DNA from 3 places in the Pseudomonas palleroniana genome. Region 2 is predicted to be linked to each of the others. Evidence: predicted binding sites of a transcription regulator. Region 2 holds the regulator's gene; each other region holds the start of a gene.
The links. The regulator sigma-54, encoded in region 2, starts transcription at its own class of promoters, with help from an activator protein. The targets are predictions, from matches to a motif close to ANTGGCATNNANNTTGCTNT.
Positions count from the first base shown of each region.

Region 1: a site for sigma-54 is predicted at 1,290-1,309, ahead of MJP36_RS11060 (flagellar hook-length control protein FliK). Genes of this name have one in related genera too.
Region 3: a site for sigma-54 is predicted at 1,551-1,570, ahead of MJP36_RS09585 (circularly permuted type 2 ATP-grasp protein). Genes of this name have one in related genera too.

Region 1 covers NZ_CP092411.1:2,405,248-2,408,521, forward strand. Annotated here, with positions in the region: gene MJP36_RS11050 (ATP-binding SpoIIE family protein phosphatase) at 1-867, shown strand, start outside; gene MJP36_RS11055 (Hpt domain-containing protein) at 898-1,242, shown strand; gene MJP36_RS11060 (flagellar hook-length control protein FliK) at 1,359-2,705, shown strand; gene fliL (flagellar basal body-associated protein FliL) at 2,839-3,274, shown strand, end outside.
Region 2 covers NZ_CP092411.1:5,685,889-5,689,162, reverse strand. Annotated here, with positions in the region: gene rapZ (RNase adapter RapZ) at 1-240, opposite strand, end outside; gene ptsN (PTS IIA-like nitrogen regulatory protein PtsN) at 243-707, opposite strand; gene hpf (ribosome hibernation-promoting factor, HPF/YfiA family) at 718-1,023, opposite strand; gene MJP36_RS25570 (RNA polymerase factor sigma-54) at 1,099-2,592, opposite strand; gene lptB (LPS export ABC transporter ATP-binding protein) at 2,777-3,274, opposite strand, start outside.
Region 3 covers NZ_CP092411.1:2,089,111-2,092,384, forward strand. Annotated here, with positions in the region: gene MJP36_RS09570 (START domain-containing protein) at 1-313, shown strand, start outside; gene MJP36_RS09575 (hypothetical protein) at 417-653, shown strand; gene MJP36_RS09580 (ribonuclease E inhibitor RraB) at 867-1,208, shown strand; gene MJP36_RS09585 (circularly permuted type 2 ATP-grasp protein) at 1,603-3,012, shown strand; gene MJP36_RS09590 (alpha-E domain-containing protein) at 3,017-3,274, shown strand, end outside.

The sequences.
Region 1 (3,274 bases), 2.9 Mb from region 2:
CATGAGGTCGCGACGGGCGGGCGCACGCCGTTGATGTCGCGGCACTTGCCGTTGGGTGTGCTGTCGGTGGAGACGTTCGATGACCGCATTGAGGTCTTGCCCATGGCCCTCGGCGACCGGGTGTTTTTGCTCTCCGATGGCGTATTGGATACTGCCGACGCCAACGACCAACTGTTCGGCGCGGAGCGCCTGCAGCAGGTATTCGCCGCCAACCGCGAGCCCGACCGCCTGTTCGAAGAGATTGAACAGGCCCTGGCGGCCTTTCGTGGTGAAGCGCGCGATGATGTCAGCATGGTGGAAATCACCTTGCAGCCCGGCCAGCCGTTGCGTGCGGCCGAGCCCATATACGCCGACAGCAATCAGCCATGCCCCCTGGATTGGTCGGTGAGCTTCGAATTTCGCGCCCAGACCCTCAAATGCTACAACCCCTTGCCTTACCTGTTGCAGCTGCTGCTGGAGATTCAGGGGCTGCGTGAGCAGAGCGGGGCGCTCTACAGCGTGATGGCCGAGCTGTATTCCAACGCGTTGGAGCACGGCGTGCTGGGCCTGGACTCGCAGCTCAAGCGCGACGCCCAGGGATTCGCCGACTACTACCGTCAGCGCAATGAGCGCCTGGCGCAACTGGACAGCGGTCATGTGCGGGTACATATGCAAGTGATGCCGACCGCCACGGGCGGCAAGCTGATCCTGCGCGTCGAAGACAGTGGCCCAGGCTTCGACGTGGATCAGGTGCTGAAGCGGCCCCTGGATTTGAACCGTCTGTCTGGTCGAGGCTTGAGCCTGGTGCGCCAGCTGAGCAGCGATGTACGCTGGACGGACGGCGGGCGCAGTGTCTGCGTGGAGTTTTGCTGGAAGGCTCTGGCATAATCCGCCGATTCTTGATCAAGGAGCGAGCAAGTGGCTGAGATTCATCTGGACCCTGAAGTGCTGTCGGGTTTGCAGGACGTCATGGAGAGCGAGTACCCCAAGTTGCTCGACACCTTCCTTGACGACTCGCAGAAGCGCGTCGAAGCCCTGCGCAAGGCGCGCGATGACGCCAAGGCGCTGGGGCGAATCGCCCATAGTTTCAAGGGCAGCAGCGGCAACCTCGGGGCGGTACGGTTGGCGCAGCTGTGCCAGCGGCTGGAAGTGGAGTCGGTTGGGGCGACGGCGGACCTGGGGGCGCTGGTGGATCAGATTGACCGTGAGTTTGCTCTGGTTCGGCCTATGTATGAGTCGGAGAAGCAGCGGTTTGGGCTTTAGCTGTTAAAGAAGCGTAAGTCGACGTCCTGCATACGCACAGACACAAACCTGGCCCGACTCTTGCTCTACCTCCTGGCACAGCATCCCCGACCCCTGTGCAGTGGAGACCTTTACCTATGCCAGTCGCCCCCAACTCGCTCCTCCAGGCTGCCCCCGCAGCCAAGCCTCAAGCGCCCGCCGCTACACCTGTGGCAGCTGCTGCGGCCCCGCAGGACAAGGGCCCTGGCTTTGCTCAAGTGTTCGCCAGCCAAGGTTCGAAGTCGTCGGTGAAGAGCGGCGACACCCCGACCCAATCCACCCGTGACAAGCCTTCGGTTAGCAGCGCCTCGTCGGTGGATAGCAACGACAAGCCTGCCGCCAGCAAGCCAGCGGTTGCCGATAGCGGCAATCCCTTGCCTGCCAACCCGCCGGCCAAGTCCGATGACAGCGCCGGCAGTGACGACGCCAAGCCCACCGACCCGTCCCTGGTCCAGCAACCTCCCGTTGACCCCGTGGTCGACCCGGCGGTGATTGCCGCCGTCACCCCGGTGGTAGCTGTGCCTGTTCCTGTGGAAACCCCGGCCCCTGCTGCCGCGGCCAAGGATGACAAGGCCCAGCCGGTGGTTGCCGCACCCGTCGCGGCGACGGATGACACCCCGCAGCCGGCGTTCGATCCGTCGGCCGACCCACTGGACTCGATGCCGACCGTGCGTTTGGCAATGGAGCAGGGCGGGCACGTGTCGGCCAGCAGCCAGGCGCCGCAGAAAACCCCATCGGCGCCGACCCAGGACCAACCGACCGCTGCGCAGAGTTTCGCGGCCGGCCTGGCGACAATGGTCGATCAACAGGCCACCAAGGACAGCACCGATGGCGGTGAAAAAGCCTTCAGCGGGCTGATAGACAGTGGCCTCAAGGATTTGAAAGAGGCCAGCAGCGATACCCGCGTCGATGACTTCGCCAACCGCCTGGCCGCGCTGACCCAGGCCGCCACGCCGAAAACGGCTAACGCCTTGCCGCCGGTGGCCAATGCGCCGCTGGCCATGCACCAGAGCGGCTGGACCGAAGAAGTGGTCAACCGCGTGATGTACCTGTCCAGCGCCGGCCTCAAGTCGGCCGAGATCCAATTGCAGCCGGCAGAGCTGGGGCGCCTGGATATCAAGGTCAACATGACGCCGGACCAACAGGCTCAGGTCCAGTTCATGAGCGGCCATGCCGTGGTGCGCGAGGCCCTGGAAAGCCAGTCCGGACGTTTGCGGGAGATGTTTGCCCAGCAGGGCATGGGGCAGGTGGACGTCAACGTTTCCGACCAGTCCCGTGGCCAGGAGCAGCAGCAACAAGCTCAGGCTCAGGCCCAGGCCGGCTTGAGTGGCAGTGGCAGGCGCGGGGACAGCGGCGAGAGTAGTGGGCACATCGACGTGGCTGAAACAGCGGCGCCCGTCATTTCCAGCGTGATCGGGTCCAGCGCGGTTGATTACTACGCCTGATTCGTAACCACCTGTGGGAGGGGCTTGCTCCCACTTTGATGTGCTGGGCCTGCATGGCAGACAACTCTGGCATAACACTTGCTCTTGCCTTTCCGTAGATCTATGAATCCCCGAATAGTGACGGATTATTGGCATGGCGAAGAGCGACGACGCAGCAACTCCACCCGCAGGCAAAGGCAAGCTCAAGCTGATCCTGGTGATTGTGCTGGGCCTGCTCCTGGCCATTGGCGCCTCTGTTGGCGGCACGTGGTACATCATGCACAGCAGTGCCAGCAAACCGGCCCCCGCCGCCGAAACCGCCACTAACGTCAAGCAACCGGCAATCTTCGAGCCGATGCTTCCGGCCTTTGTCGCCAACTTCAATCAGAACGGTCATCAACGCTACCTGCAGGTGAGCATCACCTTGCTGGCGCGTAACCAGGCAGATCTGGACGCCCTCAAGGTGCATATGCCGGTGATCCGCAACAACCTGGTGATGCTGTTCTCCGGGCAGAGCTTCGACACCCTGGCCACCCCTGTGGGCCAGGAAATGCTGCGTCAGAAGGTCACTGCCAGTGTGCAGGAAGTGG
Region 2 (3,274 bases):
GGCGCGTACTTCCTCGAGCAACTCCGGGAAGCGGGAGAGGTGGCTGGGCAGGTTGCGGGCGTCAATCGATACGGCCACCAACGGCTGCGCCAGTTCGGTATGGATCAACGCACGTTCCGCCAATTCAGGCAGCAGACCGGCGGGTAAGTTGTCGATGCAATAAAAACCGCTGTCCTCAAGAACATTGAGAGCGGTGCTTTTACCTGAGCCGGAACGGCCGCTGACGATGATCAAACGCATGATTACTGCCCGTTTTGTTCATCCAGGACAACCTGATAGAGCGCCTCGTTGCTGCTGGCGCTGCGTAGTTTGTCGCGTACTTCCTTGCGGTCGAGCATGCTGGCGATCTGCCGAAGCAGTTCCAGGTGTGCGTCGGTGGCGGCCTGTGGGACCAGTAGCACGAACAGCAGGTCGACCGGGGCGCCGTCGATGGCGTCGAAATCGATGGGCGCTTCCAAGTGCAGCAGGGCGCTCACGGGCGCTTCACAACCTTTGAGGCGGCAGTGCGGAATGGCGATGCCATTGCCAAAACCGGTAGAGCCGAGTTTTTCACGGGCAACCAGCGCCTCGAAGACATCCTGCATCTCCAGATCCGGCACTTCGCGGCTGATCAGGTTGGCAATTTGTTCGAGGGCTTTTTTCTTGCTGCCGCCCGGCACGTTCACAAGGGAACGGCCGGGGGTCAGGATGGTTTCAAGTCGGATCATGGGAGGGGCGTTAGCGACCTGTACCTTGCATCAGGTGCAGATTCTTTTCCTTATGCTTTATGAGTTGGCGGTCGAGCTTGTCGTAGAGCGAGTCGATCGCCGCGTACATGTCTTCATGTTCCGCATTGGCGACGAGCTTGGCATTCGGTACGTGCAGGGTGGCCTCGATTTTCTGCTTGAGCTTATCGACCTCCATGATGACCTGCACGTTGGTGATCTTGTCAAAATGCCCCGCAAGCTTGTTCAGCTTGCTTTCGGTGTATTCACGCAGGGGTTTGGTGACTTCCAGCTGGTGTCCACTGATGTTGACTTGCATACAGCTTCTCCTTCGTTGCCAGTGCATAAAGCGGCAGGCCGGGGTGCCTGCCACTGGAACGCTGTGGCCCGCCCGTCACATCAAACGCTTACGCTCGCTGGAAGGCGCGATCCCGAGGGACTCGCGGTACTTGGCGACGGTTCGACGGGCGACCTGAATGCCTTGTGCCTCCAGTAAACCAGCGATCTTACTGTCACTCAATGGCTTTTTCTGATTTTCCGCGGCAACCAGTTTTTTGATGATCGCGCGGATTGCCGTGGACGAGCATTCGCCGCCTTCGGAGGTGCTGACGTGGCTTGAGAAAAAGTATTTCAACTCATAAATACCCCGGGGGGTATGCATGAATTTTTGCGTGGTTACCCGGGAGATCGTCGACTCGTGCATGCCCACTGCTTCGGCGATATCGTGCAGCACAAGCGGTTTCATCGCTTCGTCGCCATACTCCAGGAAGCCGCGCTGATGCTCGACGATCTGGGTGGCCACTTTCATCAGGGTTTCGTTGCGGCTTTGCAGGCTCTTGATGAACCAGCGGGCTTCCTGCAGTTGGTTGCGCATGAAGGTGTTGTCGGCGCTGGTGTCGGCGCGGCGCACAAAGCCTGCATATTGCGGGTTGACTCGCAGGCGCGGCACCGACTCCTGGTTCAGCTCGACGAGCCAGCGCTCATTGTCCTTGCGCACGATTACGTCGGGCACGACATACTCGGCTTCGCTGGACTCGATCTGTGAGCCTGGGCGCGGGTTGAGGCTCTGTACCAGCTCGATCACCTGGCGCAGGTCGTCTTCCTTGAGCTTCATGCGGCGCATCAACTGGCTGTAGTCGCGGCTGCCCAGCAGGTCGATATAGTCGGTCACCAGGCGCTGGGCTTCGACCAGCCAAGGGGTCTTGGCGGGCAGCTGGCGCAATTGCAACAGCAGGCATTCGCTGAGTGTACGGGCACCGATGCCGGCGGGCTCGAACTGCTGGATGCGGTGCAGGACGGCTTCGATTTCGTCCAGTTCGATGTCCAGTTCCGGGTCGAATGCCTCGAGGATTTCATCAAGGGTTTCGTCCAGGTAGCCCTGGTTGTTGATGCAGTCGATCAGTGTTACGGCGATCAGGCGGTCGGTGTCGGACATCGGCGCCAGGTTCAACTGCCACAACAGATGGCTTTGCAGGCTCTCGCCGGCGGACGTGCGGGTGGTGAAGTCCCACTCGTCATCGTCGCTGCTGGGCAGGCTGCTGGCGCTGGTCTGGTAGACGTCTTCCCAGGCGGTATCCACGGGAAGCTCGTTGGGGATGCGTTCGTTCCATTCGCCGTCCTCGAGGTTGTCCACCGTAGGGGCGGTTTCCTGATAGGAGGGTTCCTGCACGTCGGAGTTGGGTTTTTGCTCGATGTTGTCGGCCAGCGGGTCCGTATTATCGAAGTCGTCGCCGTCTTCCTGGCGTTCGAGCATCGGATTGGACTCCAGGGCCTCCTGGATTTCCTGTTGCAGGTCCAGGGTCGACAATTGGAGCAGGCGGATGGCCTGTTGCAGCTGCGGTGTCATCGTCAGCTGCTGGCCCATTCTCAGGACTAGCGATGGTTTCATGGCAGGGGCTTAACACCTTATTCGCCGGCGCATTGCGCCATCCACGACAGGGCGCGTGAGCGCCAAACATAAGCAAATTATATGCCTGATATCGGGGGCTTTGCCTAGAGCGCGGTAACAATAAAAAGCCTGAGGTTTTTATTGACTACCGCGCGCATTGGCAATAGCCGTGACACCGCGGTGTTTACAAGCGGAACTCGTGGCCCAGGTACACTTCCTTGACCAGTTCGTTGGCCAGAATGGTCGCGGAGTCACCTTCGGCGATCAGTTGGCCATCGTTGACGATATAGGCGGTTTCACAGATATCCAGCGTCTCGCGAACGTTGTGATCGGTGATCAGTACGCCGATGCCCTTGGCCTTGAGGTGGTGGATGATCTGTTTGATGTCGCCAACCGAGATCGGGTCGACGCCGGCAAAGGGTTCGTCCAGCAGGATGAACTTCGGTGCGGTGGCCAGGGCGCGGGCGATCTCCACTCGGCGACGCTCACCACCGGACAGGCTCATGCCGAGGTTGTCGCGAATGTGGTTGATGTGGAATTCCTGCAGCAGGCTTTCCAGCTCTTTGCGGCGGCCATCACGGTCGAGTTCCTTGCGGGTCTCCAGGATCGCCATGATGTTGTCGGCCACCGACAGTTTGCGGAAGATCGACGCTTCCTGCGGAAGATAGCCGATGCCGGCCCG
Region 3 (3,274 bases), 2.6 Mb from region 2:
ATTCAAGGCCCCGTTCCCGGTGACTGACCGCGATTCCTACCTGCATATCACGACGACCAAGGCGGCCGACGGCACGCTGACACGTAAACTGGAAGGTGTGCCAACCTACAAGCCTGAAGAAAAAGGCTACGTTCGAGTCGCCCAGGTCGATGGCTTCTGGAAGCTCGTTCCCAAAGGTGACAACCAGACCGAAGTGACCTACCAGGTGCACACCGAGCCTGGCGGCAGCGTGCCGTCGTGGCTGGCCAACAAGTTCGTGGTGGACGCCCCGTTCAAGACCTTGAAAGCCTTGAAAGAACACGCTGAAAAATAAGCACAGCCGATCAGGTGCCTGCGACCTTGAGTGGAACATTTGCCAAGCCCTCAAGGTCCAGATGGATGTGAGCCCACACTTGGGTTTTATCGAGGAAGCACCGATGCAAAAGTGGCAGATTACCTTTGTTGATGACCACGGCGTGAAGTCCGTAGAGCAGTTCGATTGCACGCAAAAGCCCAGCCTCGAAGAGGCGGCGCACATGATTCGCAGCAAGCTGGTGCCGGTAGCCGCCGAGCTCGACCTCAATGACCTTGAAGGACGCCAGCCTGAGCCTACGGTCAAGATCCTCAAAGACCAGAACAGCATCCAGATCCTCGACATCTCTCCGGCTGCCTGAACAATCCCTGTAACTCATTCAACCCCCTCTGGTAGAGGTGATAGCTTCGCGCTACTCTGCAAACGAGATCAGCGAATGAATCGCTAAGGTCTGGTCTTGTCAGCTACATGCTTGTTTTCCAGCGGTGTTGTTATTGCCGTAGTACCTGCGCCAGTAGGGCGCAGGCTTCGGGAAGCACGGAAAGTCTATCCATCGGTTTGAGGAGGACGTTTCATGAGCACAGCCTATCAAGAAGATATCAGCACCCATGTTCTGCGCCGCATGAAAGAAGGCGGCTTTGACTTCTCGCGTTTTCACCCCATCGAGTTCTACGCCATTTTCCCGGATGAGGAACGGGCGCGCCGGGCTGCGGGTCGATTTCGTGGGGAATCGCTGAATGCCCAGGTCAGCGCGCGCGACGATGGCGCGTGGTACTTGGAACTGAGCAAAATCATGTCCGCAACCTACGACGGCATAGGAGACTTCGAACAAGACTTTGAAGCGGTGGTCGAGCCGCTGGGCGGGATCATCGAGGGATGGGGCGTGAAGCAGGAGGTGCGTGGATTACCCATGTAGCTGCATAGAGTCTCAGCGTATCGGCTGACCTTCGGGTCGGCCGATTTTGTTTGTGCCGTCTGAAAATGTGTGGAACTTGCGCGGTACTTTCTCAGCTTCAAAAAAAAGCCACCCGACAAGGGTGGCCTAAAGGGAAGAGCGGAGCGCTGAAGGCAGTTCAGCAGATGGGGCGATTATCCCTGGGGGCAGCCGGGCAATGAAATCAACTCTGGCTATGCTGTTGATAGCCAAAGCCCGCATTGGGATGAAGCGTGACGCAAGGCGGCGGGCATTCTGCGCACCAGGACGGTGCGGTTAGATTCCGCTGCTTATCCAACTCACTGATTTATAAGTGTTTATGCCGATGGCACGGGCCTTGCGAAGGTTCTTGCGTCCGGGGGACAAGGAGTACGGCATGATCCGCACTTATTACGACGAGATGTACGATGGGGCAGGGCAGGTCCGTCCCCATTACCGCGAATTCGCCCGCTGGTTGGCTGAAACACCCGCCGAGCTGTTGGCCCAGCGCCGGCGTGAGGCCGATTTGCTGTTTCACCGCGCCGGGATCACGTTCACCCTGTATGGGGACGAGCAGGGCACCGAACGCCTGATTCCCTTCGATACAATCCCGCGCAGCATACCGGCAAGCGAGTGGCGCACGGTCGAGCGCGGCTGCATCCAGCGGGTCAAGGCGCTGAACATGTTCCTCGCCGATCTGTATCACGACCAACGCATCATCAAGGCCGGGATCATTCCCGCTGAACAGGTATTGGCCAACGAGCAATACCAACTGGCGATGCAGGGGCTGAACCTGCACCGCGATCTGTATTCCCACATCTCCGGCGTCGACCTCGTACGCGATGGCGACGGTACTTACTACGTGTTGGAAGACAACCTGCGTACCCCGAGCGGTGTCAGCTACATGCTCGAAGATCGCAAGATGATGATGCGCCTGTTCCCCGAACTGTTCGCGGCCCAGCGCATTGCTCCGATCGATCATTATCCGAACCTGCTGCTCGATACCCTCAAAAGCTCAAGCCCGCTGGATAACCCGAGCGTGGTGGTGCTGACGCCAGGGCGTTTCAACAGCGCATTCTTCGAACATGCGTTCCTGGCCCGCGAGATGGGCGTGGAACTGGTGGAGGGGGCCGACCTGTTTGTGCGCGATGACCGCGTGTTCATGCGCACCACCGACGGCCCCAAGGCGGTGGATGTGATCTACCGCCGCCTCGACGACGCATTCCTCGACCCGTTGGCGTTCAACCCCGAGTCCATGCTGGGTGTGCCCGGCCTGCTCGCCGCCTATCGTTCGGGTAACGTGGTACTGGCCAATGCCATCGGCACGGGGGTGGCGGATGACAAGTCGGTGTACCCCTTCGTCACCGAGATGATCCGTTTTTATCTGGATGAAGAACCCATCCTGAAGAATGTTCCGACGTACCAGTGTCGTAAGCCTGACGAACTATCCCACGTGCTGGCCAACCTGCCGGACTTGGTGGTGAAGGAAACCCAAGGCTCCGGCGGCTACGGCATGCTGGTCGGCCCGGCGTCTACCGCGGCGGAAATCGAAGCCTTTCGCGCCCGCATCAAAGCCAAGCCCCACGCCTATATCGCCCAACCAACGCTGTGTTTATCCACGTGCCCGACCTTTGTCGAAAACGGTATCGCACCGCGCCATATCGACCTGCGTCCCTTCGTGTTATCCGGCAAGGAAACCCGCGTGGTGCCCGGCGGCTTGACCCGTGTGGCGCTGCGTGAAGGTTCGCTGGTGGTCAACTCGTCCCAGGGCGGCGGCACCAAAGACACCTGGGTGGTCGAGGACTGATGCCATGTTGAGTAGAACTGCCTCGGATTTGTACTGGATGTCGCGCTATCTGGAACGTGCGGAAAACCTCGCACGCATGCTCGACGTCAGCTATTCGCTGTCGCTGATGCCTCAAGACGGGCACGGTGACGGTCTGCATGAACTGGCCATGCCGTTGCTGATCACCGGCACCCTGGATGACTACCGTGAACGCCACGGCGAACTGCATGCCGAACACCTGCTGCACTTCTTCGCGCTGGACGCGGCCAACCCGGCCAGCATC